3 regions of the Streptomyces sp. NPDC001922 genome follow, and region 3 is predicted to be linked to each of the others. Evidence: riboswitches for the same ligand, from Rfam matches in the RefSeq annotation. Region 3 holds a riboswitch; each other region holds the start of a gene.
The links. A riboswitch is a leader RNA that binds a small molecule or an ion and turns the genes downstream of it on or off. The one in region 3 is predicted to bind glycine.
Positions count from the first base shown of each region.

Region 1: linked by a shared signal. The riboswitch ahead of gcvP (aminomethyl-transferring glycine dehydrogenase) and the one ahead of gcvP (aminomethyl-transferring glycine dehydrogenase) in region 3 are both predicted to bind glycine.
Region 2: linked by a shared signal. The riboswitch ahead of gcvT (glycine cleavage system aminomethyltransferase GcvT) and the one ahead of gcvP (aminomethyl-transferring glycine dehydrogenase) in region 3 are both predicted to bind glycine.

Region 1 is NZ_JBIASV010000007.1:7,108-16,987, forward strand. Features, by position in the region: gene ACFYYR_RS13845 (MerR family transcriptional regulator) at 1-747, shown strand, start outside; gene ACFYYR_RS13850 (bifunctional nuclease family protein) at 800-1,273, shown strand; gene ACFYYR_RS13855 (MerR family transcriptional regulator) at 1,441-2,049, shown strand; gene ACFYYR_RS13860 (DNA polymerase IV) at 2,116-3,591, shown strand; gene ACFYYR_RS13865 (PRC-barrel domain-containing protein) at 3,555-3,932, opposite strand; glycine riboswitch at 4,047-4,142, shown strand; gene gcvP (aminomethyl-transferring glycine dehydrogenase) at 4,331-7,216, shown strand; gene ACFYYR_RS13875 (DUF5999 family protein) at 7,387-7,593, opposite strand; gene ACFYYR_RS13880 (hypothetical protein) at 7,899-8,492, opposite strand; gene ACFYYR_RS13885 (glutamate-cysteine ligase family protein) at 8,979-9,880, shown strand, end outside.
Region 2 is NZ_JBIASV010000006.1:241,042-250,921, forward strand. Features, by position in the region: gene ACFYYR_RS12950 (ABC transporter permease) at 1-116, opposite strand, end outside; gene ACFYYR_RS12955 (ABC transporter substrate-binding protein) at 236-2,011, opposite strand; gene ACFYYR_RS12960 (ABC transporter permease) at 2,127-3,125, opposite strand; gene ACFYYR_RS12965 (enhanced serine sensitivity protein SseB C-terminal domain-containing protein) at 3,965-4,768, opposite strand; gene ACFYYR_RS12970 (enhanced serine sensitivity protein SseB) at 4,945-5,727, opposite strand; gene ACFYYR_RS12975 (AAA family ATPase) at 5,959-6,663, opposite strand; glycine riboswitch at 6,807-6,912, shown strand; gene gcvT (glycine cleavage system aminomethyltransferase GcvT) at 7,071-8,204, shown strand; gene gcvH (glycine cleavage system protein GcvH) at 8,375-8,752, shown strand; gene glyA (serine hydroxymethyltransferase) at 8,784-9,880, shown strand, end outside.
Region 3 is NZ_JBIASV010000018.1:78,859-88,738, reverse strand. Features, by position in the region: gene ACFYYR_RS29280 (NAD(P)/FAD-dependent oxidoreductase) at 1-890, opposite strand, end outside; gene ACFYYR_RS29275 (methyltransferase) at 958-1,983, opposite strand; gene ACFYYR_RS29270 (cytochrome P450) at 2,086-3,318, opposite strand; gene ACFYYR_RS29265 (HEAT repeat domain-containing protein) at 3,825-4,121, shown strand; gene cycA (D-serine/D-alanine/glycine transporter) at 4,290-5,774, opposite strand; glycine riboswitch at 6,098-6,187, opposite strand; glycine riboswitch at 6,188-6,284, opposite strand; glycine riboswitch at 6,527-6,623, shown strand; glycine riboswitch at 7,027-7,121, shown strand; gene gcvP (aminomethyl-transferring glycine dehydrogenase) at 7,272-9,880, shown strand, end outside.

The DNA of each region.
Region 1 (9,880 bases), on a different contig from region 3:
ACACCGTCGGGCGGTGCCGGTGCCGGTACCGGCACCGCCACAGCGGCAGGCAGGCTCATGAGCATCGGCGCGGTGCTGAACCGGCTGCGCGAGGAGTTCCCCGAGATCACCATCTCCAAGATCCGTTTCTTGGAGTCGGAGGGGCTCGTCGAGCCGCGCCGCACGCCCTCCGGGTACCGAAAATTCACCCCGGAGGACGTGGAGCGGCTCGGGTACGTCCTGCGCATGCAGCGGGATCTCTACCTGCCGCTGAAGGTCATCCGGGAGCAGCTCGACGCGCTGGCCCGGGGCGAGCGCGTCGAGCTCCCGGCCCCCTCCCGGCCCCGTGAGCTGCTCGACGGGGCGCTGGAGGACTCCGAGGCGGAGAGCACCGCCACCGCGGCCCGTATCGGCCGTGCGGAGCTCCTGGCGGCCGCCGAGGTGGACGAGGGGCGGCTCGCGGAGTGGGAGTCCTACGGCCTGATCGGGCCGGCCGAGGACGGTGTATACGACATCGAGGCGGTCCAGGTCGCCAGGCTCGTCGGCGACCTGGGCCGTTTCGGGCTGGAGCCGCGGCATCTGCGGGTCATGAAGGCCGCCGCCGACCGGGAGGCGGATCTGGTGGAACAGGTGGTGGCGCCGTTGCGGCGGCACCGCAATCCGCAGACGAGGAACCACGCCGAGCAGACCGCGCGGGAGCTGGCGACCCTGTCGGTGCGGCTCCACGCGGCGCTCGTCCAGGCCGCGCTGCGGACCCGTCTGCACTGATGAAGCGGTGCCCGACTACCCAAACCGGCCGGGCACGTCCTAGGGTTACTGTGTGAACGAGCTCGACGTCGTGGGTGTCCGGGTGGAAATGCCCTCCAACCAGCCGATCGTGCTCCTGCGTGAAGTGGGAGGCGATCGGTACCTCCCCATCTGGATCGGTCCCGGGGAGGCCACCGCCATCGCCTTTGCCCAGCAGGGCATGGCCCCGGCCAGGCCGCTGACGCACGACCTGTTCAAGGACGTGCTCGAGGCGGTCGGCCAGCAGCTGACCGAGGTCCGGATCACGGACCTGCGGGAAGGTGTCTTCTACGCCGAACTGGTCTTCGCCAGTGGTGTCGAGGTGAGTGCCAGGCCCTCCGACGCCATAGCGCTGGCGCTGCGCACCGGAACGCCGATCTACGGCAGCGACGGTGTGCTGGACGACGCGGGGATCGCGATCCCGGACGAGCAGGAGGACGAGGTGGAGAAGTTCCGCGAATTCCTCGACCAGATCTCGCCCGAGGACTTCGGATCCAGCAGCCAGTAGCGGCCGTGCGCCGGCGCTTCCGGGCCATCCGGTCAGCCTTTCCCCGAAGAGGGCACGGAAAACCACTCTCAGGGTGATTATCACTCGGCGTGCCGAGTGTGGCGATCGTTGACGCACCCGGGGTCACTGCCTACCGTCGAGAAGGCAGGTCAAGGACGGAGGTCGGCGTGAGAAGCACCGGCGACGGTACAGCGGCGGGCGGCCCTTTTCCGCTCCACGGAGGTGCGGTCGACCCCGCCACCGGGCACACCGCCGCGGCAGCCGCCGTGCCGGGTGAGCCGTCCGACGAGGTCGGTTATCGCGGCCCGACCGCCTGCGCGGCGGCCGGCATCACCTACCGCCAGCTGGACTACTGGGCGCGCACCGGGCTCGTCGAGCCGAGCGTGCGGCCCGCCTACGGCTCCGGCACCCAGCGGTTGTACAGCTTCCGGGACGTCGTCGTCCTGAAGATCGTGAAGCGTTTCCTGGACACCGGCGTCTCGCTGCAGAACATCCGCGCCGCCGTCCAGCACCTGCGGGCCCGTGAGCGGTCCGATCTCGCGCAGATGACGCTGATGAGCGATGGCGCGACGGTCTACGAGTGCTCGTCCCCGGACGAGGTCGTGGACCTGCTCCAGGGCGGTCAGGGCATCTTCGGCATCGCCGTGGGGGTGGTGTGGCGGGACGTGGAGAGCGCCCTGTCCCAGCTCCACGGAGAGCGGATCGACACCGGCGAGACCCTGATCGGGCACAACCCCGCGGACGAGCTCGCCCGCCGCCGGAACCGCGCCGGCTGATCCCGCGGACGCGCCGCGCCGCCCGCCCGTGGGCCGTTGTCAGTGCCGTACGGCAGCATCAGGGGTGTGAGAGGCGCACCGACCATCCTCCATCTCGACATGGATGCCTTCTACGCCGCGGTCGAACAGGCGGCGAAGCCGAGCCTGCGCGGGAAGCCGGTGGTCGTCGGCGGGCTCGGGCCGCGGGGTGTGGTCGCCACCGCGTCCTACGAGGCGCGGGTCTTCGGGGTGCACTCGGCCATGGCGACGGCCCAGGCCCGGCGGCTCTGCCCGAACGCGGCCTATCTGACGCCGCGCTTCTCGCTGTACCGCCAGGTCAGCGACGCCGTCATGGAGCTGCTGCACGGCCTCTCGCCCCTGGTGGAGCCCCTCAGCCTGGACGAGGCGTTCGTCGACCTGGAGGCGGAGGGGGCGGCGGACTCGGAGGCCTCCGCGCGGGCCGTGGGCGAGCGGCTGCGGGCCGACATCAGGGCCGCCACCGGGCTAAGCGGCTCGGTGGGCCTGGCGGGGTCCAAGATGCTGGCCAAGATCGCCTCCGAGCAGGCCAAGCCGGACGGACTGACACTGATAGCCCCGGGCACCGAACGCGAACTGCTGGCACCGCTGACGGTGCGTACCCTGCCGGGCGTCGGCCCGGCCACTGCCGAACACCTGCGCCGGTCCGGCATCCACACGGTCGGGGAGATCGTGGAAGCCGGTGAGGAGGAGATGGTGCGGCTGCTGGGGCGGGCGCACGGCAGCTCGCTCCACACGATGGCGAGCGGGCGGGACGACCGTCCCGTGATCGCCGAGCGGGACGCCAAGTCCGTGTCCGTCGAGGACACCTTCGACGTCGACCTCCACGACCGGGCACAGGTGAGGGCCGAGGTGGTGCGCCTGGCGGAGCGCTGTGTGCAGCGGCTGCGCGCGGCCGGGCGGTCCGGCCGCACGGTCGTCCTCAAGGTGCGGCGGTACGACTTCTCCACGCTGACCCGGTCCGAGACCCAGCGCGGCCCCACCGACGACCCCGCGGTCATCCGGGACGCCGCCGCGCGGCTCCTGGAGCTCGTGGACACCACCGGGGGCGTGCGGCTGCTGGGTGTCGGGGTCACGGGGCTGGCCGACTTCACGCAGGAGGACCTGTTCGCCCAGGCAGCCACGGCCGAGGCCGCCGCTGCGCTGGAGGCGGCCGCGGCCGCCGCGGACGCGGAGCGGGCCGAGGAGTCGCCGACGGGGCCCGCCCCGGTGGCACCGGAGGCCGGGGAGACCGCGGTGGAGCAGACGCGTCGCTGGGCGCCGGGGCACGATGTGCGCCATGCGGAGCTGGGGCCCGGCTGGGTGCAGGGCAGCGGCGTGGGCCGGGTCACCGTGCGGTTCGAACAGCCCTGGTCGGCGCCCGGCCGGGTGCGGACCTTCCCGGTCGACGACCCGGCCCTGGAGCCGTCCGAGCCACTGCCGCTGAAGCCCGGCGGCCCGGGGGAGACCGGTGCCGGGGAGGGCCGGCCGGAGGCGACCGGTGCGGGCGGTCAGTCGTCGTTGCCCGCCAGCCGCCCGAAGTCCTGATCGTCGGGGTCGGGCCCGTCCTCCGGGGACGTGGCGTCGAGCCCGTAGTGGTGGTAGAGCTGCAGCTCCTGCTCCGGCGAGAGGTGGCGGCCGACGCCGAAGTCGGGTGCGCGCTTGATCAGCGCGCGGCGGTAGGGGACGCGCAGGGTGTCGTCGACGATCTCGCTGGGCTCCAGCGGGACGAAGGCGTCACGCCCGAACAGGCCGGTGCGCACCGCGGCCCATTCCGGGAGGCCGGTCGCGTCGTCCAGATACACCTCGTCCACGGTGCCGATTTTCGCTCCGTCGAGGTCGAATGCCTTGCGGCCGATCAGGCTCCGCGGATCGATATCGGTCTGCACGGTCCCTCCCGCTGTTCGCAGATCCTCTACGAGAACTACGAAAGGGCACATTCCGCCCCTCGGCCACTCGAGCGACCGGCCCTGAGAGCCACTGGTACGCTGGCAAATGGCTGCAGACCCCGTGCGGGAGAGTCCTCCAGCAGCAATAGGAGGCGCCGAAGGAGCAAATCCTCCCCGGAATCTCTCAGGCACACGTACCGCACGGACGAGGTCACTCTGGAAAGCAGGGCGGGCATCGGCCGTGTATTGCGCCGGAACCCCTCCTCACCGACGGTGAAAACCGGACCGCCCCGGCGGACCGGTGAAGCTCTCAGGTCGAGATGACAGAGGGGGAGGCCGTCCGGGCACCCGTGCCGTGGTGCCCCTCGCAGGTCGCGTCGACCAGGAGGCCTCCGCAGATGACCGCCGATCGCATCCCACTCTCCCAGCTGGAACGTGGCACTCCCTTCGAGCAGCGCCACATCGGACCCGACAGCGCGGCGCAGGCGAAGATGCTCGCCCAGGTGGGCTACGGCTCCCTGGACGAGCTCACCGCCGCCGCCGTCCCCGACGTGATCAAGAACGCCGGGGAGCTGGACCTGCCGGACGCCCGCACCGAGGCGGAGGTCCTCGCCGAGCTGCGCGGCCTCGCCGAGCGCAACGAGGTGCTGGCGCCGATGATCGGTCTCGGCTACCACGGCACCTTCACCCCGCCGGTGATCCTCCGCAACGTGATGGAGAACCCCGCCTGGTACACGGCGTACACGCCGTACCAGCCGGAGATCTCGCAGGGCCGCCTCGAGGCGCTGCTGAACTTCCAGACCGTCGTCGCGGACCTGACCGGGCTCCCCACCTCGGGCGCCTCGCTGCTCGACGAGGGCACCGCCGCCGCCGAGGCCATGGCGCTGTCCCGCCGGGTCGGCAAGGTGAAGAACGGCGTCTTCCTCATCGACGCCGACTGCCTGCCGCAGACCATCGCCGTCATCGAGACCCGCGCCGAGCCGACGGGTGTCGAGGTCGTCGTCGCCAACCTCTCCGAGGGCATCCCGGCGGACGTCGCCGAGCGCGGTGTCTTCGGTGTGCTGCTCCAGTACCCGGGCGCTTCCGGGCAGGTGCGCGACCTGCGCCCGGTCATCGAGCGGGCCCATGAGCTGGGCGCGATCGTCACGGTCGCCGCCGACCTCCTCGCCCTCACCGTGCTCACCTCGCCCGGCGAGCTCGGCGCGGACATCGCGGTCGGCAACAGCCAGCGGTTCGGCGTTCCCATGGGCTTCGGCGGCCCGCACGCCGGCTTCATGGCGGTGCGCGACACGTTCGCCCGCAGCCTCCCCGGCCGACTGGTCGGGGTCTCCGTCGACGCCGACGGCACCAAGGCGTACCGGCTGGCGCTGCAGACCCGTGAGCAGCACATCCGCCGGGAGAAGGCGACGAGCAACATCTGCACCGCGCAGGTCCTGCTCGCCGTCATGGCCGGGCTGTACGCCGTCTACCACGGTCCGGACGGGCTCGCGGGCATCGCCCGCCGTACCCACCGCTACGCCACGCTGCTCGCGGCGGGCCTGCGGGCCGGGGGTGTGGAGATCGTGCACGGCGCGTACTTCGACACCGTGACCGCCCGGGTGCCGGGCCGCGCCGCCGAGGTCGTGGCCGCTGCCCGCAAGGCCGGGGTCAACCTGCGGCAGGTCGACGCCGACCTCGTCGGCATCGCCTGTGACGAGACCACCCTCCGTGACCAGGTGGCGGCCGTCTGGGGCGCCTTCGGCGTCGAGGCGGACATCGAGGCCCTGGACGCCACGGCGGAGGACACCCTCCCCGCGGCCCTGCTCCGCCGGGACGAGTACCTCACCCACCCGGTGTTCCACCAGCACCGCTCCGAGACCGCGATGCTGCGCTACCTGCGCCGCCTCTCCGACCGGGACTACGCGCTGGACCGCGGAATGATCCCGCTCGGCTCCTGCACCATGAAGCTCAACGCGACCACGGAGATGGAGCCGGTCACCTGGCCGCAGTTCGGGGCGCTGCACCCGTTCGCGCCGGTCGAGCAGGCCGGGGGCTATCTGACCCTCATCCGTGAGCTGGAGGAGCGGCTCGCCGAGGTCACCGGGTACGACAAGGTCTCCCTGCAGCCCAACGCGGGCTCCCAGGGCGAGCTGGCCGGTCTGCTGGCCGTCCGGGCGTACCACCGGGCCAACGGCGATGATCAGCGCACCGTCTGCCTGATCCCCTCCTCGGCGCACGGCACCAATGCCGCCAGCGCCGTGATGGCCGGGATGAAGGTCGTGGTCGTCAAGACCCGCGAGGACGGCGACGTCGACGTCGAGGACCTGCACGCCAAGATCGAGAAGCACGGCGACGAGCTCGCGGTGCTGATGGTGACCTACCCGTCGACGCACGGCGTGTTCGAGGAGCACATCACCGACATCTGCGCGGCCGTGCACGACGCGGGCGGCCAGGTCTACGTGGACGGCGCCAACCTCAACGCGCTGGTGGGCCTCGCCAAGCCGGGCCGGTTCGGCTCGGACGTCTCGCACCTGAACCTGCACAAGACGTTCTGCATCCCGCACGGCGGCGGCGGTCCGGGCGTCGGCCCGGTCGGCGTGCGCGCGCATCTGGCGCCGTACCTGCCGAACCACCCGCTCCAGCCGGCCGCCGGACCGGAGACCGGGGTCGGCCCGATCTCCGCCGCGCCGTGGGGCTCCGCCGGAATCCTGCCGATCTCCTGGGCGTACGTCCGGCTGATGGGTGCCGAGGGGCTGCGGCGGGCCACTCAGGTGGCGGTGCTCGGTGCCAACTACATCGCCAAGCGGCTGGAGCCGCACTACCCGGTGCTCTACACCGGTCCGCACGGCCTGGTCGCCCACGAGTGCATCGTGGACCTGCGCCCGCTGACCAAGGCGACCGGGGTCACCGTCGACGACGTCGCCAAGCGGCTCATCGACTACGGCTTCCACGCGCCGACCATGTCGTTCCCGGTGGCCGGGACGCTGATGATCGAGCCGACGGAGAGCGAGGACCTCGTCGAGCTGGACCGCTTCTGCGAGGCGATGATCGCGATCCGCGCGGAGATCGAGCGGGTCGGCTCCGGCGAGTGGCCGGCGGACGACAACCCGCTGCGCAATGCCCCGCACCCGGCGTCCACGCTGGGCGGGGAGTGGGAGCGTCCGTACAGCCGGGAGACGGCGGTCTTCCCGGAGGGTGTCTCGGCGGCGGACAAGTACTGGCCGCCGGTGCGGCGGATCGACGGCGCCTTCGGCGACCGGAACCTGGTCTGCTCGTGCCCGCCGCTGGACGAGTACGACCAGTGAGGCGCTGAACCCCGGGGACGGCTGCCCTGAGAAGGGGCCGTGCCTCGACGGGACTGTGCCGGGGCCGGTTCGGCGGTGAGCGCCGGGCCGGCCCCTTGGTGTCCCCGGAGCGGTGTCCTGGGAGTGGTGCGGGTGGAGCGGTGACGGTGGTGTGCCGGGACCGGTGAAGGTCAGGCGGCCGTCGCCACCCGCCCCGTGCCGAGCGGCCGGCGCGGGCCGATGATCCGGCCGTCCGGCAGCAGCTCGCCCGTGTCCTCGAAGAGCAGGACGCCATTGCACAGCAGGCTCCAGCCCTGCTCCGGGTGGTGCGCCACGGGATGGGCGGCCTCCCGGTCGGCGGAGTCGGCGGTCGGGCAGGGAGGCTGGTGCTGGCACATGGTCGGGATCTTTCGCTGAGATGGGGCGGGTGTCCTGCGGCTCGGAGCAGAGTTCATGGTGCCGTCCCCCGTATCGGATCGGTCGGTCCCAGTGTTGCCCCACGCGTGGAATTCCGCAGGGATTTCCCGGGAGCTGTCGTCACTGCTTGATGACGCGTCACTCGTGCGGACGGTTCACCGCAACGGGACCGTCACTTCGGGTGGTTGAGGAATGGCCGGAGTGGGCCATGGCCCGCTCCCGGGCAGGGGAGCGCCCCGCGGCCCCCGGGCCGCGGGGCGCACACATGCCGTGCGTCCCGGAGCGGTCAGGCCGGCGTGCCCATGCCCATCAACGGGGTCGGCGCGACCCGGAGGGTGAGCACCGGCAGCAGATCGGCGACCCGGTGTGCGCGATGCGCCGCGATGCCCGGAGGGGCCGGCGCGAGCGGCACCAGAAGGTCACTCGGCGCGGGACGGCCCTTGGTGGCGTCCGCGCCGGCGTCCCCGTGCAGCCACAGCGTGAGCATGTAGAGCTCCGGCACGGAGAGCAGGCGCGGCTGGTACGGCGCGGTCAGTGCCTCCGCCTGCCGCAGCGCCAGTTCCGTGGAGGCCACGTACGGGCCCTCGAAGAAATGGGAGAACGCCCAGCCGTCCGGGGTGAGCATGGTCTCGGCCGCCGCCACGGCGCGGTCGCCGCTGCGGATCAGGAAGCGCCACCCGGCGAGCCGGGTGCGCGGAGTGCCGCCCCGTGAGGTGACGCGGTCCAGGACGTGGACGGGCAGCGGAAGATCCGGGGTCAGCGGGCCGGTGACGGTGCGCAGGGCCGGGGTGCGCGGATCGCGGACCGCGGTGGGGGAACCGAGGGCCGTGAGCGCGCTGCGCAGGGCGGGCTGGGGTGCCGGGGGGACATGCAGCGGCATGGTGGGTCGCCTCTCACTTCGGAGACACGTGGAGCGGGGCTGTGCGGACGGCGGTGTCAGCAGCGGGGTCAGAGGGGGCCGGGAATCCGTTTGTCCGGCGGCGCACACTCTCTGCCTCGTTCGCGAAGTTTATACGACGGGTGTTCACGCAGTGTTTCGCCTAGCCGACCCGGGCATTGCGGGCAAGTCCGTATTCGGTCTTTACTGCGAGTGGGTTGTACCCATTCTGTCCGCATGGCCCGGCCCGCGGCCTTGCGTTATGTCCCGGGAACGGTAGGCCGATTTCCGTCGGCGTTTCCCACGTGCGCAATGCATCCGGACCGGGACACCACGTTATGCCCATGGAATGTGCCGCATGGTGTGTACGGAGGAGCTTACTGGGCATGCGGTGTCCGCCGGGCGTTATCGATCACATTGCCTGGGCATCATCGACCGTGACACCGGCGGCCGGCGCCGTCGGCGACCCACTCGAGGAGGGACCCTTCGATGGGGGAGAAGGTCGAGGCAGGCGGGTTCGACCTGTCCGATCGGCAGCACTACCGCCGCAAGCTGCAGCGGTGCCTCCAAGCGCTGGACAGGCTGCTGGAGGAGAGGCGGTTCGACCGCCCGAAGAATTTGATGGGCCTGGAGATCGAGCTGAATCTCGCCGGGGCCGACGGGATGCCGCGCATGATGAATGCGGAAGTCCTGGACCGGATCTCCAGCGGGGATTTCCAGACCGAGCTCGGTCAGTTCAACCTGGAAGTGAACATCGTGCCGCACCGGCTGTCCGGGCGGGTTCTGGACCAGCTCGCGGAAGAGCTGCGGACCGGGCTCGGGTATGCCGACCGCAAGGCCCGGGAAGTCTCCGCGGAGATCGTGATGATCGGCATCCTGCCCACCCTGGGGCCGGACGATCTGGTGTCCGGGAACCTCTCCGAGGTCGACCGCTACATGCTGCTCAACGATCAGATTCTCGCCGCCCGCGGCGAGGAGATCGACCTCGACATCGAAGGGGTGGAGCGGCTGCGGTACAGCAGCCGGTCCATTGCGCCCGAAGCCGCCTGCACCTCGGTGCAGCTCCATCTCCAGGTGACCCCCAACCGGTTCGCCGCCGTCTGGAACGCCGCGCAGGCGGTGGCCGCCGTGCAGATCGCCATGGGCGCCAACTCCCCGTTCCTCTTCGGCCACGAACTCTGGCGGGAGTCCCGGCCGCCGCTCTTCCAGCAGGCCACGGACACCCGCCCGCCGGAGCTCCGGGCGCAGGGGGTCCGGCCCCGCACCTGGTTCGGCGAGCGCTGGATCGACTCCGTGCAGGATCTCTTCGAGGAGAACGTGCGCTACTTCCCCTCGCTCCTGCCGATCTGCGGCGAGGACGACCCGCTGCGGGTGCTCGACGAGGGCGGCAT
Region 2 (9,880 bases), on a different contig from region 3:
GCAGGGTCGCTGCCCGTCAGCTTCGGGATCATGAAGAAGATGCCGAACGTCACCAGCGTGACCACGAGCAGCATCAAGACAACGGCGGCCAGCCGCCTGATGAGATATGCGAGCACTGCAGTCGGCCCGGCAGGCGGCCCGGGAGACCTCCGCAGAGGTCCCCCGAGCCGCCGCGCGCGGCCATCACCTGCCCTTCGTGCCTAGCGGCGATGCGCCGTGGGAAGCGTACGGGTGATCACTTGACGCCGAGCGAGGCGTAGTCGTAACGGCCGTTGTACGAGTCGGCCGTGTACACGTTGGTCAGCCGCGAGCTGCGCCAGATGATGTTCTTCTCGAAGGTGAACGGCAGGTACACCGCGTGCTCGGAGACCTTCTCGTTGATCTGCCGGTAGTAGTCCGCCGCCTTGTCGGGGTCGGTCTCGGCGAGGCCCTTGTCGAAGAGCTTCTCGATCGACGGGTCCTTGAGCATCGAGAAGTTGTTGTTGCCGCTGTCGAGGATGAACCGGCCGTCCACCAGCGGCTGGGAGAAGCCCTGGCCGGACGGGAAGTCGGCGCCCCAGCCCATGATGATGATGCCGTAGTTCTTCTTGTCGACGTTCTTCGGTGCGCCGATGATGCCGGAGCTCTGGGCGCCGTCGTACTGGTCGACGTCGGCCTCGATGCCGATCTTCTTCAGCGACGCCTGCATCGACTGCGCGGTGTCGATCTCCTGCTGCTTGTTGTTGCGGACCGCGATGGTGGTCTTGAAGCCGTTGGGCTTGCCGCAGGCCTTGAGCTCGGCCTTCGCCTTCGTGAGGTCCGCGGCGCCGTTGTTCTTGAGCACGCCGTAGGGGTCGTACTTCGGGTCGGAACCCTTGATCGCCGGCGGCAGCATGTTGGTGGCGATGTCGCCGCCCGCCATCGGGCCGCCACGGGCGTTCTGCAGCGACTTGTGGTCGGAGCCGTAGATGACCGCCTTGCGGCAGTGAACGTTGTCGAACGGCTTGACCGTCTGCGGGAACACCGCGTACCGGATGAAGCCGGTCTGCGGGTTGTCCAGGTTCTCCTTGTGCTGCCGCAGGGCCTTCTGGCGGCCGGCCGCGCCGACACCGGTGGCGTTGATGTCGAGGTCGTAGTCGCCCTCGATCAGCCGGTTGTCCATGTCGTCGGCGTTGGTGGTGAGCTTGACCGTGACCTTGTCCGGCAGCGCCTTGCGGATCGGGTCCGAGCTCTTCTTCCACTCGGCGTTCCGGGAGAGCGCGATCCCCTTGTTGGGGGTGTAGGAGTCGAACTTGTAGGGACCGTTGGAGAACGGCTTCAGGCCGTACTTCTCCACGGTGTCCTTGTCCTGCCGCACCGGCGTCGCCGAGGGCATCGCCAGCATCTGGAGGAAGTCACCGTTGGCCTTCGGCAGCTTGAAGACGATCGTCTTCTCGTCCGGGGTCTCGATGGACTTCAGGCCCAGCTTGTCCTTGCTCTTGTCCTTGTACGGGCCCGCGTACTCCTTCTTCGGGTCGAGGACCTGCTGAAGGTAGATCGGGCCACCGGAGATCTTGTCCTGCGCCCAGATGCGCTCGATGCCGTACTTGATGTCCTGCGAGGTGACGGGCTTGCCGTCCTCCCAGGTCACGTCGTCGCGCAGGGTGAAGGTGTAGGTCTTGCCGTCCGCGGAGACCTTGCCGGTGTCGGTGGCCATGTCCGGCACCAGCTCGGTGCTGGCCTTGCCCGGAGCGGTCTTGAAGGAGATGAGCTGACGCGTGTAGAACCGCGCGAAGTCCCACATGAAGCCGTAGTAGCCGCGCTGCGGGTCCCAGGAGTCGGCGTCCTGGGTGCCGATGAATTTGAGGGTGCCCCCCTTCTTCGCCGACGCCTTGGCGATGTTGCCGACGGCGGCGTTGAACCCGGGGGCACCTCCCTTCGCGTCGTCGTCCTTTCCTCCGCCGCCGCATGCGGCGGTGCCCAGGAGGGCGGCGACGACGAGGGCTGAGCCGGCGGCCAGTCTGCGTCTCGAAGCGTGGTTCGTTCTCACGATCTAGCAACCTCCGTAAGGGTCGCGGCCCACCGGGCGACGACTGTTGTGGAATGGCCGCCCGACGGATCGGCAGGGGCGGTTCTGAGCTGGGTCGTTGCGGTCGGTGCCGGTGGGCTCAACGGGAGCCCTTCGGGTCCAGCGCGTCCCGCACGCCGTCGCCGAAGAGGTTGAACGCCAGCACCGTGACGAAGATCGCCAGACCGGGGATCACCATGAACGTGGGGTCCGACTCATAGGTGTCCACCGCCTTGTCGAGCATCTGCCCCCACGAGGAGGTGGGCGGCTTGACGCCCGCACCGAGGAAGCTGAGCGCGGCCTCGGTGAGCACGTTGGTGGGGATCATCAGCGTCGTGTAGACGGTGATCGGGGCCACCAGGTTGGGGAGCAGCTCCCGGAAGAGGATGTAGATCTGCCCGGCGCCCAGGCTCCGGGCGGCCTCCACGTACTCCCGCTCGCGCAGCGAGAGGGTCTGGCCGCGGACGATGCGCCCGACGTACGGCCAGCCGAAGAAGCCGATCACCACGACCAGCGCGCCGATGCGCACTCCGCTGCCGGACACGCCGAGGATCTCGTTGGGCAGCACCGAGACCAGCGCGATGATGAAGAGGAGCTGCGGGAAGGCGAGCAGCACGTCCATGACCCGGCTGATCACCGCGTCGACCCAGCCACCGAAGTAGCCGGCGACCACGCCGAAGACGGTGCCGAGGGCGACCGCGACCATCGCGGCCAGGAAGGCGACGAGGAGCGAGATCCGCGCGCCGTAGACCACGCGGGAGAACACGTCCCGGCCGTTCACCGGCTCGACGCCGAAGAGGAAGTCGCCGCTGATGCCGCCCCAGGAGCCGTACGGGGTGCCGAACAGCGGGTCGATCTTCTCCTCGTGGAACTCGTCCGGCGGATGGCCCAGGAGACCGACGATGAGCGGCGCGAACACCGCGACCAGGATCAGGAGGAGCACGACGACGCCACCGGCGAGCGCCAGCTTGTCCCGTTTCAACCGGATCCAGGCGATGCGCCACGGGGAGCGTCCCTGGATCGCCGTGACCGGAACGTCGGCGGCGACGTCGACGGCCGCGGTCTCGACGGCACTCGTGTCGTGCGGTGGTGCGGTCATCGTCTGGGGAACCCCTCTCGGCCGCATGAAACGGCCCACGCCCGCCGCCGGAGCGGCTTGATCACATCAGTGGTGCGAGCTGAACGAGTGGTACGAAAACGTTCCGGAGCGGTCCCAGAGGGCCGACGCCGCGTCGTTGCCGGGAGTCTTCATCGCGGTCTGAGGCCCCGCCAGACTTCCCCGGCAATGGATGCGCAACTGTGATGTGACCAGGCATCCTCCGTTATCCGAACAACAGAACAGCACAAGCGGAACCCGAACCTGGCCATATCCCTTGATATGACGCGAAGTTGCTGCACGTCATGGCATCCCCGGGGGCAGTCGGCAGCCGTGCGGAACGATGCCGTCCGGGGCTTCCGGGGAGGTGCGGAGGGGCCGAAAAGCGTGCCGAGCCGCACAGAATGCGCCAGGTCCCGGAGTCCCGCCGCCGGTTCGGGGGGTTCGGGCTCGGCGCGGTCGGGCGCGGGGAGTTCGGGTTCGGCGCGGTCGGGTTCGGCGCGGTCGGGATCGGCGCGTTCGGGCTCGACGCGGTCGGGCTCGGGGAGCGACGGGGCAGCGGCGCGGACGGCACCTGCGGACGAGCGTCGGGCGGGCGGCGGTCAGTGCGGTCGGCGGTCGGTGCGGTCGGTGCCGACGGGCAGCGATCAGCCCGCCGGTACCGGCGGACGCGGGCCGGGCGGACGCAGGTCAGGCATACACAGCTCAGGCGGACGCCGGCCGGGCAACGGCAGGCCGGGCCAAGGCGGACCGGGCAGGCGCGGACCGGGCAGGCGCGGACCGGGCGGACGCGCCCGCGCCGGCACGGACCGGACGACACCCGGCCGGCCCGCCCGGTGCGGTCAGTACGCCCGGGGTGCCGGCCCCTGCCAGCCCGGCGCGTCCGGGGCACCGCCGGCGGGCGCGGGCGGGTAACCGTAGCCGGGGGCGGGCGCGGTGGGCGGGGGCGGCGCCGCCGCGCCGTAGGCATCCCGGTCGAAGAACGGCCGGGCGTGCGCCCGCAGCCACGTCGCCACCGGGTCGTACTCGTCGGACATCGCGACCGTCGACACCGGAAGCCCGTCCGGGACGGCCCCGATCGACTGCTGCATCATCACCCGCACGGAGTCCACCGCCTGCGGGCCCGTGTCGTACAGCTCCAGGCCGATCGCCAGGTACGGCGCGCCGAGGGCTGGCTGCACCCAGGCGCGGCGCAGCGCCCGGACGGCGGGGGTGCGGTGCGCGTTCTGCGTCAGCAGCGCGTAGAACTGCGGGATCTCGATGGTCGGTTCGGACAGCCGCAGCGGACCGGCGGGCAGCCGGTCCAGCCCGCCGGCGATCCGGCGGAGGTCCGCCCAGGGAATGCCGACGCCGCCGCCCGGGGCGTGCGGGTTGAGCCACAGACCCCAGCGCTCGGGATAGAGGGCCGCCGCGATCTCCCAGCCGGTGACGACCTCGTGGGCACGGTTCCAGCCGCTGGCCGCCAGCTCCTGGGCGGAGGTGACGCAGGGGGCGTAACCCAGCCCGCCGACCTCCATGTTCCCGTACTGGGCGTCCGGTGATCCGGGCCGTCCGTGCCAGAGCAGCATCCAGACCTGCTCCTCGGCAAGGGCGCGCAGCAGGGCCTCATAGGCGTCGTACCGCCCGGGCGTCACCTGCCGCAGCATCTGCTCGACGGCTCCGGCCGCCGCTGCGCTGGCTCCCGCGCTCACCAGACTCCGCCCCTTCTTCCGGCCTGTCGGCACTGTGCGGGGCAGTCCCGCTCCCGCCCGGTCATCCAACCAGCTTACGGGCCGACGGTGGCCCGTCCCGGTGCACCACCGGGGGTACACACGGGTCGCGTTCAGCGCTCCGCGGTGTGGAAGGGGCGCACGCGCTCCAGCATCCAGTGCCCCACGGGGTCGTTCGCGACGTCCAGGAGGACCAATTGCACCGGCCAGGGCACCGGAACCGCGCCCAGCGCACGCCCCAGGGCCTCCATCACCACGGTCCGGTCCTCCGGTTCGCAGCGGATGAGTTCGACGCCGACGAACAGCGCGGGCGCATCGCCCTCGACGCTGGCGAGAGCGCGGCGGGCGGTGCGGACCAGCCCGGTGACGGCGAACTCGCCCGCGGCGGCGGCGAGGAAGTCGACGGGTTCGTCCTGCCAGTCGGGCTCGAAGAGCCGCACCCGGCCGCCCGAGGCGGGCCCGTCGAGCTCGGTCCGGCCGGTCCGGCACAGCTCGGCGACGGCGGCGGGCGGCAGCGGAACCCCGACGGCCCCGCCCGGGTTGACGGCGATGCCGAGCTGCGGCGGGAGGCCGCGGGCGAACTCCCGGGCCGGCGCGACGGTGAACGAGACGTGCGAGCCGACGACCTGGAGGAACTGCTGCTCGGAGCTGAACACCGGGACGTACGCGGCGCCGTCGATCTCGACGGTGGGCAGGTCCAGGTCCCGGCTCTCCCGGCTGCCGCCGTTGGGCAGCGGCACCCAGACATGGCTGCGGCCGAGTACCTCGACCAGCCGGGGTCCGGCGCCGGCCACGCCCACGGAGGCGGCGAGCGCCTCTTCGAGCGCATTGCCGGGGAATCCGCTGCCCGGGGTCGCCCCGTCGGGAAGCGAGGTATAGCTGTGCTGCTCCGTCATGCTCATCGGGCCCCACCACGTCTCGTCCGAACTGCACAGGAACCCTAGCGGTTGCGGGCCCCGGGAGCTCCCCTGGGGGGACCCGGATTTCTGTCGGGAACCTCCAGGACGCGCCGGACCTTTCCGCCATTCCGCGCCGTCCCGTCCGCCGTGCGCGGCCGGATCCTCCGGACGGGGGCGCTCCGGAACCGTCCGGGGCCGCCGCGGACGGCCGGTGGCCGTCGGTGCCGGTCAGTCGAACCCGATGCCGGAGAGCGTGGTCGCGGCCCGGCGGTCCAGCAGGACGGCCGAGGCGCAGCCGTCCGGCAGCCGCCCGGCCTCCAGCTCCCGGACCAGCCGCCCCACGGCGCGCCGGTGCCGGGCGAAGGCGTACCCGGAGACCCCGCGCCCGCGCGAGGCCTGCCCCTCCAGGGCGACCCGCGGCTCCACGTCGAGCAGCGCGAGGTGCAGGGAGCGGCCGCGGCGCCGGGCGTCGCGGGCCAGCCAGCGGCGCACCCAGGCGAGGCTGCCGCAGTCGTGCACCACGACGCTCTCGCCGGAGCGCAGCGCGCGGCGCAGCCCGGCGTAGTGCGCCAGGCGGACGAGGGGGCGGTAGACGGCGTACGGGAGCAGCGCGGGCATCCGGCGCTCCCAGCGGTCCCGGGTGTCCTGCGAGTCCACCCGGTGGACCGGGGCCCCGCCCTGCTCCGGGGCGCCGGCCGCCCGCCGGATCAGGGTGCTCTTGCCGCTGCCGGGCAGTCCGGAGACGACCAGGACGTCCCCGGCGGGGTAGCGCAGCGCGGCGGCCGGGCGCCCGCGCAGCTCCGTGGTACCGGCCAGGCGGCCGGGGCGGACGACGCCCGGGGCGGCCGGGGCGCCCGGGCCCGTCTGGTGGGGCACCGCGCCGAGCCCGGCCCCCGAGGCTGTCGCAAACGTTCCGTGGCTCTGCACCGTGATCGTCCTCCCAGGTCCGGTCACTGCGGCTGCCGCAGAGTTTCAAGAAAAGGTAATGCCATACAACCGCCTTATCCCCCGCCCGCAGGGTCCGAAAGTGTCACAGGCGTGCAATGATGTGCGCGCAAACTCCATACCGGCCGCTTGTAACCCGCGCGGGAGAGTTTCCGGACCGGCAGTGCGCCGGGCGCCGGAGCGCCGAAGGAGCAAGTCCTCCCTTGAATCTCTCAGGCCCCGTACCGCGCAGGCGAGGCACATCTGAAAAGCGGGCCGCCGTGGAGCGGTCCCACCCAAGGTGCAAGCCGTGACCCGCCTGCCGGGTCGTGGCGAACCTCTCAGGTTCCGATGACAGATGGGGAGGCTGTGTTGTTGTCGACAGAGCCTCGCCACCCTTGCTTGGGAGCCTGAACATGACCGATGCACCACGCCGTACCGCCCTCGATGCGCTGCACCGCGGGCTCGGCGCCACCATGACCGACTTCGCCGGCTGGGACATGCCGCTGCGCTACGGCAGCGAGCGCGACGAGCACCTGGCGGTGCGGACCCGCGCCGGACTCTTCGACCTCTCCCACATGGGTGAGATCACCCTGACCGGCCCGGAGGCCGGGGCGCTGCTGGACTACTCCCTGGTCGGCAATCTCTCCGCGCTCGCCCCCGGCCGCGCCCGCTACACCATGATCTGTGACGACCGGGGCGGCATCCTCGACGACCTGATCGTCTACCGGCTGGCCGACGAGGAGTTCATGGTCGTCGCCAACGCCTCGAACGCGCAGGTCGTGCTGGACGCGCTGACCGAGCGCGCGGCCGGCTTCGAGGGCGCCGCCGTGCGGGACGACCGGGAGGCGTACGCCCTGCTGGCCGTCCAGGGCCCGGAGTCCCCCGGCATCCTGAAGTCGCTGACCGACGCCGACCTGGACGGGCTGAAGTACTACGCCGGGCTGCCCGGCACCGTGGCCGGCGTGTCCGCGCTGATCGCCCGGACCGGCTACACCGGCGAGGACGGTTTCGAGCTGTTCGTGGCGCCCGGTGACGCCGAGGCGCTGTGGCAGGCGCTGACGGAGGCGGGCAAGGACGCCGGTCTGGTGCCGTGCGGCCTGTCCTGCCGGGACACCCTGCGCCTGGAGGCGGGCATGCCGCTGTACGGGCACGAGCTGACCACGGACACCACCCCGTTCGACGCGGGGCTGGGCCGGGTCGTGAAGTTCGAGAAGACCACCAACGACGGCCGCTTCGTCGGCCGTGAGGCGCTTGAGGCCGCGGCGAAGCGGGCCGAGGAGGCCCCGCCGCGCAAGCTGGTCGGCCTGATCGCCGAGGGCCGCCGGGTGCCGCGCGCCGGGTACCCGGTGGTGGCCGCCGGCTCCGGCACCGTGATCGGCGAGGTCACCTCGGGTGCCCCCTCGCCCACCCTGGGCAAGCCCGTCGCCATCGCCTATGTGGACGCCGAGTACGCCGCGCCCGGCACCGAGGGGGTCGCGGTGGACATCCGCGGCAGCCACGAGCCGTACGAGGTCGTCGCCCTGCCGTTCTACAAGCGGCAGCGCTGACGTCCCGGCCGGCGGCGCGCCGGTGTCGCGGCCCGTCCGCGCGACCCCGACGTCGCCTGTCACCGGCCGGTCACCCACTGCCGACCGGTTGTCGGGTATCTCTCGTCACCGCCGTCCCATCTGTCAAGACCGGCACCACAGCACGCCCCCTCATCCAGGAGAATCAGGTCATGAGCAACCCCCAGCAGCTGCGCTACAGCAAGGAGCACGAGTGGCTCACCGTCGCCGAGGACGGTGTGTCGACCGTTGGCATCACCTCGCACGCCGCCGACGCGCTCGGTGACGTCGTCTACGTCCAGCTCCCGGAGGCCGGCGACACCGTCACCGCGGGCGAGTCCTGCGGTGAGCTGGAGTCGACCAAGTCGGTCAGCGATCTGTACTCCCCGGTCACCGGCGAGGTCACCGAGATCAACCAGGACGTCGTGGACGACCCCGCGCTGGTGAACTCCGCCCCCTTCGAGGGCGGCTGGCTGTTCAAGGTGAAGGTCAGTGACGAGCCGGCGGATCTGCTCTCCGCCGACGAGTACACCGCCTTCACCGGCAACTGATCCGCCCACCCGTCGCCCGATTGGGATCCTGATGTCGCTTCTCAACCAGTCCCTGCACGAGCTCGACCCGGACGTCGCCGCCGCCGTCGACGCCGAACTCGACCGCCAGCAGTCCACGCTCGAGATGATCGCCTCGGAGAACTTCGCTCCGGTCGCGGTCCTCGAGGCGCAGGGCTCGGTGCTGACCAACAAGTACGCCGAGGGCTACCCGGGCCGCCGCTACTACGGCGGCTGCGAGCACGTCGATGTGATCGAGCAGCTCGCGATCGACCGGATCAAGGAGCTGTTCGGGGCCGAGCACGCCAACGTCCAGCCGCACTCCGGCGCCCAGGCGAACGCCGCGGCGATGTTCGCCCTGCTCTCCCCCGGTGACACCATCCTGGGTCTGAACCTCGCCCACGGCGGGCACCTGACCCACGGCATGAAGATCAACTTCTCCGGCAAGCTCTACAACGTGGCCGCCTACCACGTCGACGAGAAGACCAACCTGGTCGACATGGACGAGGTCGAGCGCCTCGCCAAGGAGCACCGGCCGAAGCTGATCGTCGCGGGCTGGTCCGCCTACCCGCGACAGCTGGACTTCGCGGCGTTCCGGCGGATCGCCGACGAGGTCGGCGCGTACCTCATGGTCGACATGGCGCACTTCGCGGGCCTGGTGGCCGCGGGGCTGCACCCGAGCCCGGTGCCGCACGCCCACGTCGTGACCACGACCACCCACAAGACGCTGGGCGGCCCCCGCGGCGGCGTGATCCTGTGCACCGCCGACCTCGCCAAGAAGATCAACTCCGCGGTCTTCCCCGGTCAGCAGGGCGGCCCGCTGGAGCACGTCATCGCGGCGAAGGCGGTGTCGTTCAAGGTCGCGGCCTCCGAGGACTTCAAGGAGCGCCAGCAGCGCACGCTGGACGGCTCCCGGATCCTCGCCGAGCGCCTGACCAAGGACGACGTCACCGAGGCCGGTGTCTCGGTGCTGTCCGGCGGCACGGACGTCCACCTGGTCCTGGTGGATCTGCGTAACTCCGAGCTGGACGGGCAGCAGGCGGAGGACCGCCTCCACGAGGTGGGCATCACCGTCAACCGCAACGCCATCCCGAACGACCCGCGGCCCCCGATGGTCACCTCGGGCCTGCG
Region 3 (9,880 bases):
TCCGGCTCGTTCTCGTGCAGCCAGGCCAGGGCCCGTTCGAACCTGTTGATGGTCTGAAAGGGCACGAATCGCTCGTCCGCCACGATGCCCACGCTCGTGGAACCGGAGGCGAGGGGTATCAGCCACGTCCAGTAGCCCGGGCCCATGAGGTGGTTGGTGCTCTGCCAGCGGTTGCCCTCGACCCGGGCCAGCCACGACTTCCTGGCCTCAGGATCCGTCGGTGCCGCGACCGCGCCGTCGAACTGCTCGAGGTCGATCCTCTTGGCGACGCGGAACCACACGGCGTTGACGTCGTGGTCGACGGTCTCCCGCAGCCCCAGCTTCTGCTTGAGGAGACCACGTCGGCCGGTGGCGTCGACGACCCATCGGCCGACAACGCTCCGGTGCCGGGAGTCCTGCAGGAGGACGCGATGACCGTCGCGGCCGAGCTCGACGTCCTCGATCCGCGTGCCCTCGAGCAGCGTGGCTCCCGCGGCGCGCACGCGGTCCGCGAGTTCGTTCTCGAAGCGCCCGCGGTCGATCTGGTAGGTCCACGTGGGAAGCGAGCGGGAGATCCCGACCTCGAGACGGGGCACGATGTCCTCGTTGCCCGCGTGGGGGCCGAAGAACCGCAGGCCCTCCTTGCGGAGCTGAGCGGACTTGAGATGGTCCTTGAGCCCCAGGACGGTCTCGAAATAGTGGGCCGATGCCTCCACGGTCGATTCCCCCACCTTGTGCGCGGCCTCGGGGAGAGGGAAGGTCGCACGCTCGACGATGACGACTCCGGTGCGGGGGCGCTCCCGGAGGATCTGGAGCGCGCAGGTGAGCCCGGCGAGGCCGCCGCCGAGGACGACGACATCGGTGGTCAGCTCCGTGCCCGCGTCACGGTTGGGGTGTTGTTCCGTACTCACGTGACCTGCAGCCTTTCGCTGGAAAAGGGGGAGGGAATCGCGGCAGCCATGTGCCATCGTGTCCGGCCTACGGTTTGCGCGCGGTCAGCACAGCGTTTGCGCCGACCGATTGCACCGGAACCGTGTGCGGCCCGACGAAACCGGCCTCAGCGGCCCAGCGGGAATATTCGGAGGCCGTATAGGCGCGGCCCTCGGTCTCGATGAGCTGGGCAAGCCCCATCAGCGCTGCCAGGGGAGGACCTGTCTGCTCCTCGTTGACGAAGTATCCGGCGATGACCAGGAGGCCGCCCGGCGCGAGGGCGTCGAAGGACTTCTGCAACAGCAGCTTGGCGTCGTCCTCGCGCCAGTCGTGCAGGACATTGCTGAAGGTGTGCACGTCATGACCTTCGGGAAGGGCTGGGTCCTGGAAGAAATCTCCGCCGACGGTGGAAATCCTCCCGGTCAAGCCCGCAGCCTCGACCTTGTGCTGGGCGATGCCGGTGACGAACGGCAAGTCGTAAACGCTCGCCTGCAGGTCGGGGAAGGCCCGGCACAGCGTGATGGCCAGTGCGCCCGACCCCCCGCCCACATCGAGCAGGCTCCTGCTTCCGCTGAGGTCGACAGCAGCTGACAGCGCCTCCCCGGTGAAGGAGGACAGGGTGTGCATGGACTCCCAGAACGTGTCGACCACGTCAGGATTCCGGCTCTGGAACAGGGATGTGTCGTGGTCGGTGTCCCAGGTGACGGGCCGATTGGCGCGCACCGCCTCCGTGAGCCGCCCCCAGGCCGCATAGAGGCGACGGTCGAGCATCGTGATGAGCCCACCGAAGTGATGCGGCTTTCCGGGAACCAGATAGGCCTCGGCCAGGGGACTGTTGTGGTACAGATTCCCCGTCTTCTCCAGGAGGCCGAGCGACGCACAGCCGGTCAATAACATGCGCGCCGGGCGTTCATCGATGTCGCAGTACTCGGCGAACTCCTGAAAGGTCATCCCAGGCGTACCGGACAGCCGGGCGAACAGGTGCAGTTCGTAGGCGGTTGCCAGCGTTTTGAACGCCCAGTATCCCGTTGACAGTTCGAAGAGTGGTGCTGGTGAAGGCATGGCTTCGGTCATGGCGGGGGCTACTCCTGTCGGGTGACGGACCGGATCCCAGGTGAGGGAGCAAGGCCTCGTGCGGTGGACGCCCCCTCGGGGGGCCTCGACGCCAGGGGTGTCTCAGCGCGTGGTCGCGGCGGGCACAGGGGAGAAATCGATCAGGACCTGCTGCGGGCCGCGCGTGACGAAGCCCACGTCCCGGGGGACGAATCCGGGAGAGAGCCGCAGCTCGGGGAGCGTCCGGAACAGGACCCGAAGAGCGGTGGTGATCTCCATGTGGGCGAGGGAGGCGCCGATGCAGAAGTGCCGTCCGGAACCGAACGCCAGATGCTGGGCCGCGCCCGCGAACGCCCGGTCCGCCTCGGCGTCTTCCCGGAACACGTCGAAGGTGTCCGGCGAGCGGAATCGCGCCGGGTCCCGGTTCGCCGCCCCGACGAGCAGGAAGACCAGAGCTCCCTTCGGCACGGTGCCGCCGGACAGGGTGACGTCCGCGCGGGTCTCGCGGGTGATGACCTGCACGGGAGGAGTGAGTCTCAGGGTCTCCGCAAGAGCTCTGTCCATCAGCGAATCGTCGGCGGAGACCGCCTGTCCGAGGCGGTTCTGCAGCAGGTGGCGGACGGTCAGGTTCAGCGCCTTCTCGGTGGTCTCACCGCCGGCCGCGAGGAGCACGAGCCCGAAACTCTTGATCATGTCGTCGTCCATCCGGGCCCCGTCGACCTCGCTCGTGCACAGCAGCGAGATGAGGTCGTCGCCCGGGTCGGCGCGGCGGCGCCGGATCTGCTCGTCCAGGAACTCCGCGAGCTCCGCACCGGCCTCCAGGCCCGCGCGTGACACCTCCGGGTTCCGTTCGAAGTTGCCGCTGTAGTCCACGATGGCGCGGTACCACCGCCGGAAATCGTCGTGGTCCTCGGAGACCCCCATCAGCCGCATGATGACCTTGACGGGAAGGCGTCGAGCGAAGTGCTCCGCGAAGTCGACCGAACCGTCGGCTGCGAAGGCCTGAACGAGTTGTCGTGCGGATGTCTCGACAGAGGACGAGATGCGCTCGGTCAGCCGCTTCCGGTGGAATGCCGGTGAAATGAGCCGGCGGTGGCGTGCGTGTTCCTCTCCGTCCATGGCCATGAGGCTGCGGTGCACGAGGGGCCGTAACTGATCGTCCCAGCTCCGGCTGGAGAAGACGTCGGCTTCGCGGAAGGCACGCGTCACATCCTCGTACCTGCTGATGATCCAGGCGTCCAGCCGGTCGTCGTAAAGGAGCGGGAAGTTCCTGCGAAGGGATTCGAAAGTCGGATAGGGGGAGCGTTGGAACTCTTCGGACAGCAGGTCAGGAGTGGCAGGTTGCACGTGTGACATGGACCCCCCGGATTCCACTGACGACACGGGACCACGGCATTCACCGCGCCCGCTTCGAACCACAGGACAGAGTTTCTTCTACGCGTCTGCTGCACCACCGATACCTGGAAGCCGTGAACAGGCGCATCATGCACCCCGCACGGGAGTTACCCGTTCCGGTTCCCGAGCGGGAACATGCGACGTTTCTGTTGCGACAGGAGCCGACATAGGGGAGGACGTATAGAGGGCGTGGATGGTTCCCGTCGCCGTGACAGGAGTTGTATTGAGATGTCCCTGCCGGGTCCGCGAAGAGGCGGGATCAGGCCCCTCGCTACGCAATGGCAATCCCGCACAAGGACCGTACTCAATGATCACACGCTGGACAACCCTTCATTTCCGTAGCGGGATCTTCCGGATGAAGTTTCATGCACCATCGATCGCTGATCATTCCCGACCGCTGCCCGCAAGGGCATAGGAGGAAACCTGCCGGCTCACCGTTCCCGCACAGCTGCTGACTCCTGCGCGGGGTGCCCCGCAGACCGTTCCGGGGCGGTGCGGCCAAGCCTCCCAACGGCTCGGGCGGTTACCGGGGTTGTCGCGGAGGTGTCCCGGACGCCGAGTCGGAAGCATCACACCGGGGAGTCCTTGACGAGCCCGATATCGCCGACCTCCCGGACGCCCGGGGCGACCGGGGCCGGGCGCAGCGCGAGGCGGTTCAGGAGGCGCTGCCCGTCCTGCTGCCGCTGCTGGAGGACGACGACAAGTCCGTGCGGTGGGCCGCCGGGGAACTCCAGCGGATCTGCGCCGAGCCGACCGCGCAGTGACCGTCGCGCCGCCCGGCGGAGCCACCGGCTCCGCCGGGCGGCGCGGGCCGTGCAGTGGCAACCACACCGAGAGCGGGCCGTTCCGACCGGCACCGACCGCGAGCGCCGTTCCCCTCTGCTGGGAGCAGCGCTCGCGGTCGGTGCCGGTCGACGGATCCGGTGGCCGTATCACTCCTCCCGCGCACCGTGGAGTTCGGAGCGGAAGGCCGCCGCACGGGCCGCATGGTCCGGGCGGCGGCGGATCCCCGCCCACGCGATGCCGAGGACGACGAACCAGACCGGTGTCACCAGCAGGGCCCGCAGCGTGTCGGCTTCCTGGGTCAGCGCCCAGATGAGGAACACGAAGAACGCGAGCACGACGTAGCACATGGCGATGCCGCCGGGCATCCTGAACGCCGACGCCTCGTGCAGGTGCGGACGGCGCCTGCGGTACACGAGGTAGCTGATCAGGATGATCGACCAGACGAAGATGAACAGCACGGCGGACACGGTGGTCACCAGGGTGAACGCCTCGATGATCGAGTCGTCCATGGCGACCATGACCACACCGGCGAGCAGGAACACTCCGGAGAGGAACAGGGCGTTGGCCGGTACCTTCCTGGCGGTGAGCCGGCCGAAGCGCGCCGGGGCGTCGCCCTCCCGGGCCAGCCCGTACACCATCCGCGAGGTGGAGTAGATGCCCGAGTTCGCGGACGACGCGGCCGAGGTCAGCACCACGAAGTTGATGACCGACGCGGCGATCCCCAGCCCGGCGAGGGTGAACATCACGACGAACGGACTGCGGTCCGCGCTGATCTCGCGCCAGGGCGTGACCGAGATGATCACGATCAGCGCGACGACGTAGAACAGCATCACGCGCACCGGAATCGAGTTGATCGCCTTGGGCAGGTTCCGTTCCGGGTTCTCCGCCTCGGCCGCGGTGGTGCCGACCAGCTCGATGCCGACGAAGGCGAACGTCGCGATCTGGAATCCCGCGACGAACCCCATGGGACCGGTGGGGAAGAACCCGCCGTCGTTCCAGAGGTTGGAGAAGCTTGCCGCGGCACCGCCGGGAGCCTGGAAGTGACCGAACACCATGACCAGCCCGACGACGATCAGCGCCAGGATCGCGACGATCTTGATCAGCGCGAACCAGAACTCGGTCTCGCCGAACGCCTTCACGGTGGGAAGGTTCAGGGCGATCAGCAGGATGACGGCGGCCAGGGCCGGTATCCACAGCGCCAGGTCGTGCCACCAGTAGGACACATACCCGGAGATGGCGATGACGTCGGCGATGCCGGTGACGATCCAGCAGAACCAGTACGTCCAGCCGGTGAAGAAGCCCGCCCACGGCCCCAGCAGGTCGGCCGCGAAGTCGGCGAAGGACTTGTAGCGCAGGTTGGAGAGCAGCAGCTCGCCCATCGCCCGCATCACGAAGAAGAGCATCACGCCGATGATCATGTAGACGAAGATCACCGAGGGGCCGGCCAGCGAGATCGTCTTGCCCGACCCCATGAACAGGCCGGTTCCGATCGCACCGCCGATGGCGATGAGCTGGATGTGCCGGTTGGACAGTTGGCGGGAGAGGTGCTGTTCGCCCTCGGGCGAGGGCGTCGGTCCGGCTGCCGGCCGGGCCGGCCCGGTGGTCGAGCCGGTGTCACTGCTGTCAGGCATGGGCAAACCTCGCGGAACTCACACCCCGTACGGGCACGGGGCAGGGGGTGTCTCGGAGCATGGCCACGCGCCCACAGGGTGGGGCGAGCGGGCAGGGTGGGGCTGCGCGCGGACCTGCGGCAGCCGACCGGAACGGTGTCGGTGCGCTGAACGGGCCACAGATGCGGAACGGGCCCGCAGAGGCTGAACCGGCCCACGGAGCAGGCCGACGATCAGCCCGGAAACCGGCAGGTGGGCGGTGGTCAGGGGAGAGGCGGCGGGAGAGCCATCAGGGGCTCCTCGAAAGTCGAGCACGGGCAGGGGCCCGTGCGGCCGAGTGAGCCTCCCCCTCTGTCATGAGCCTGAGAGCTTCGCCGCGCTGAGCGCGGCTTGCACCGTCGGCGAGGCGCGTCGGCGCCTGCTTTCCAGAGTTGCCTGACCGGGCGGTAGGGATGCCTGAGAGATTCCGGGGAGGTGTTGCTCCTTCGGCGACCGGATCTGGCTGATCCAGTGCTCTCCCGCTCCGGGGTGAACGGCGATGTGCGGTGAGGCTAGGTCCCCGTCGGCGACCGGTCAAGGGTCCGGCCGAACGCTGGACACTACTTCCGAGTAGCCCGGCGCTCGCCCGTGCCGAGCAGCGTTTGTGCAGCTCAGGGCGCACATCCTGAGCCGGTCCCGTGACCGGCCGCGTCCACCGAGCAGACTCTTGACGGCGGTGTTCCGGTGCCCGTACGTTGCCTCCGGAAAGACCCGACAACCACATACACCGCTGACGATTCTGCGCGGGAGAGCTCACGTCATCCGATGACGTGGCGCCGAAGGAGCAAATCCTCCCCGGAAACTCTCAGGCCTCGATACCGCGTGGCGGAGGCGGACTCTGGAAAGCAGGCGTTCACGCGCCTCGCCCACGGTGCAAGCCGCGGACATCCCCGCGGCGAAGCTCTCAGGCCCATGACAGAGGGGGAGGCTCACTCGCCGCACGGGCTCCTGCCCGTGCTCGACCCGAGGACGTCTCCATGGCTGCCGTATCCCTGTCGCCGCTCCGGCCGACGACCACACCCGGATCACCTGCGTCACTGCCGCGGCCGTGGCGTCCGGCCCGGTCCCGCCCCTGACCGTGCACGCCGTCGTCGGCCCGGTCCAGCTTGTCCGTGGGGCCCGTCCGACGGCCGGTGTGACCCGGCCGTCACCAGGGCCGTCAGGGCGCTGACCGCCCCGACGCCGCCATCCTCCCGGCCTCACCGCCGGGCGCACAACTCCACATCGCGCTGTTCGAACCGAAGCGGGAGAGCCCTCGCCCACCCTGGCGGGGCGCCGAAGGAGCAACTCTCCCCAGAATCTCTCAGGCCCAACTACCGCTTCGGCGAGGCGACTCTGGAAAGACAGGACGCCATGTCCTGCGCCCACGGTGCAAACCGCCGGACCCGGTGGTGAAGCTCTCAGGTACCGATGACAGAGCGGGGAGGCCGCCCGTCCACGGCACCGCGATCGCGGTGCCCCCACAGGGAGCCTCCCACCATGACCTTTCCCGAGCCCTCCGCGTCGGGTGCGTTCGTCACCCGTCACATCGGTGTCGACGACGCCGACCGCACCAAGATGCTGGCCGAAGTCGGCTACCCGACGCTCGCCGCCCTCATCGACGCCGCTGTCCCGAGCGGCATCCGGAGCACGACCGACCTGAACCTGCCCCCAGCCGCCACCGAGGACGAGGCCCGCTCCGAACTGCAGGAGCTCGCGGGCCGGAACACCGTGGCCGTCCCGATGAACGGACTGGGGTACCACGCGACCACCACACCCGCGGTGATCCGGCGCAACGTGCTGGAGGACCCGTCGTGGTACACCGCCTACACGCCCTACCAGCCGGAGATCAGCCAGGGCCGGCTCGAAGCACTGATCAACTTCCAGACCGTGGTCGGAGACCTCACCGGACTGCCGACCGCCAACGCGTCGCTGCTCGACGAGGGCACGGCGGTCGCCGAGGCCGTCACGGTCATGCGCCGCGTCGCCGGCAAGGGCCGCCCGCGCGTCCTGGTCGACCGCGACACCCTGCCGCAGACCCTCGACGTCCTGCGCACGCGTGCCGCCGCGGTCGGCGTCGAGGTCGTCGGGATCGACGTCACCGAACCGCTGCCGGAGGACGACTTCTTCGGAGTGGTGCTGTCCTACCCCGGCTGCTCGGGAGCCGTCCGCGACCTGCGCCGGGTGACCGCCGCGGCGCGGGAGCGCGGGGCGCTGGTCACGGTGGCCGCCGACCTGCTGGCGCTCACGCTGCTCGTGCCGCCGGGTGAGTACGGCGCCGACATCGTCGTGGGCTCGTCCCAGCGGTTCGGTGTCCCGCTGTTCTACGGCGGGCCGCACGCTGGCTACATCGCGGTCCGCGAAGGGCTCGAACGCCACCTGCCCGGCCGGCTCGTGGGCGTCTCGGTGGACAGCGCCGGCCGGCCGGCGTACCGCTTGGCGCTGCAGACCCGTGAGCAGCACATCCGCCGCGACAGGGCGACCTCCAACATCTGCACGGCGCAGGTCCTGCTCGCCGTGGTCGCCTCGATGTACGCCGTGTACCACGGCCCCGACGGCCTGACCGCGATCGCCCGACGGACGCACCGGCACGCCACGCGCATCGCCGCGGGTCTGCGGGACAGCCGGATCACGGTGGTGCACCGGGAGTTCTTCGACACCCTGCTCGTGCGGGTCCCCGGCCGCGCCGAGGAGATCGTCGCGGCGGCGCACGACCAGGGGCTGCTCCTGCGGCTGGTGGACGGCGACCACGTCGGCGTCTCCTGCTCCGAGGTCACCTCGCGCGACCATGTCCGGCACGTACTCGCCGCCTTCGGCGCGGTGGGGGACGAGGCGGACGGGCCGGTGGCCGACGCTCCGACGGCGCTTCCGGAGGACCTGCGGCGCACATCCCCCTTCCTCACCCACCCGGTCTTCCACCGGCACCGCTCGGAGACCGCGATGCTGCGCTATCTGCGGAAGCTCTCCGACCGTGACGTCGCGCTGGACCGCGGGATGATCCCGCTCGGGTCCTGCACGATGAAGCTCAACGCGACCACGGAGATGGAGCCCATCAGTTGGCCGGGCTTCGCCGACCTGCACCCCTTCGCACCCCTCACCGACGCCGCCGGGTACCTGGCCCTGGTCGAACAGCTGGAGACCTGGCTGGCCGAGGTCACCGGGTACGCCAAGGTCTCCGTCCAGCCCAACGCCGGCTCGCAGGGCGAGCTCGCCGGCCTGCTGGCGATCCGCCGCTACCACGAGGCCAACGGCCGGGCCGGGCGCGATGTGTGCCTGATCCCGGCCAGCGCACACGGCACCAACGCCGCTTCAGCCGCCATGGCCGGGATGCGCGTCGTCGTGGTGGCGTCGCGGCCCGACGGCACGGTCGATCTCGACGACCTCGCGGCGAAGTGCGCGCAGCACTCCGACGACCTGGCCGCCATCATGGTCACTTACCCCTCCACGCACGGCGTCTACGAGGACGGCATCACCCGGCTCTGCGAACTGGTGCACGCGCACGGCGGACAGGTCTACGTCGACGGCGCCAACCTCAACGCGCTGCTCGGCGTCGCCAGGCCCGGCGATTTCGGTGGCGATGTGTCCCACCTCAATCTGCACAAGACGTTCTGCATCCCGCACGGTGGCGGCGGGCCGGGGGTCGGCCCGGTCGCGGTGGCCGCACACCTCGCGCCGCACCTGCCCACCCACCCGCTGCACCCCGACACCGGGCGCCGCGACGGGATCGGGGCGGTGAGCGCCGCACCGTTCGGCAGCGCCGGCATCCTGCCGATCCCGTGGGCCTACATCCGGATGATGGGCGCGGAGGGGCTGACCGAGGCCACCCGGACGGCCGTGCTGAGCGCCAACTACGTGGCCCGCCGCCTCGCGCCGCACTTCCCCGTGCTCTACGCCGGGGAGTCGGGCCTCGTCGCGCACGAGTGCATCCTCGATGTGCGCCCCCTCACCGCCGCCACGGGGGTCACGGTCGACGACATCGCCAAGCGGCTCATCGACCACGGCTTCCACGCGCCGACGATGAGCTTCCCGGTCCCCGGCACGCTGATGGTCGAGCCGACGGAGAGCGAAACCCTCGCCGAACTGGACCGCTTCTGCGAGGCGATGATCGC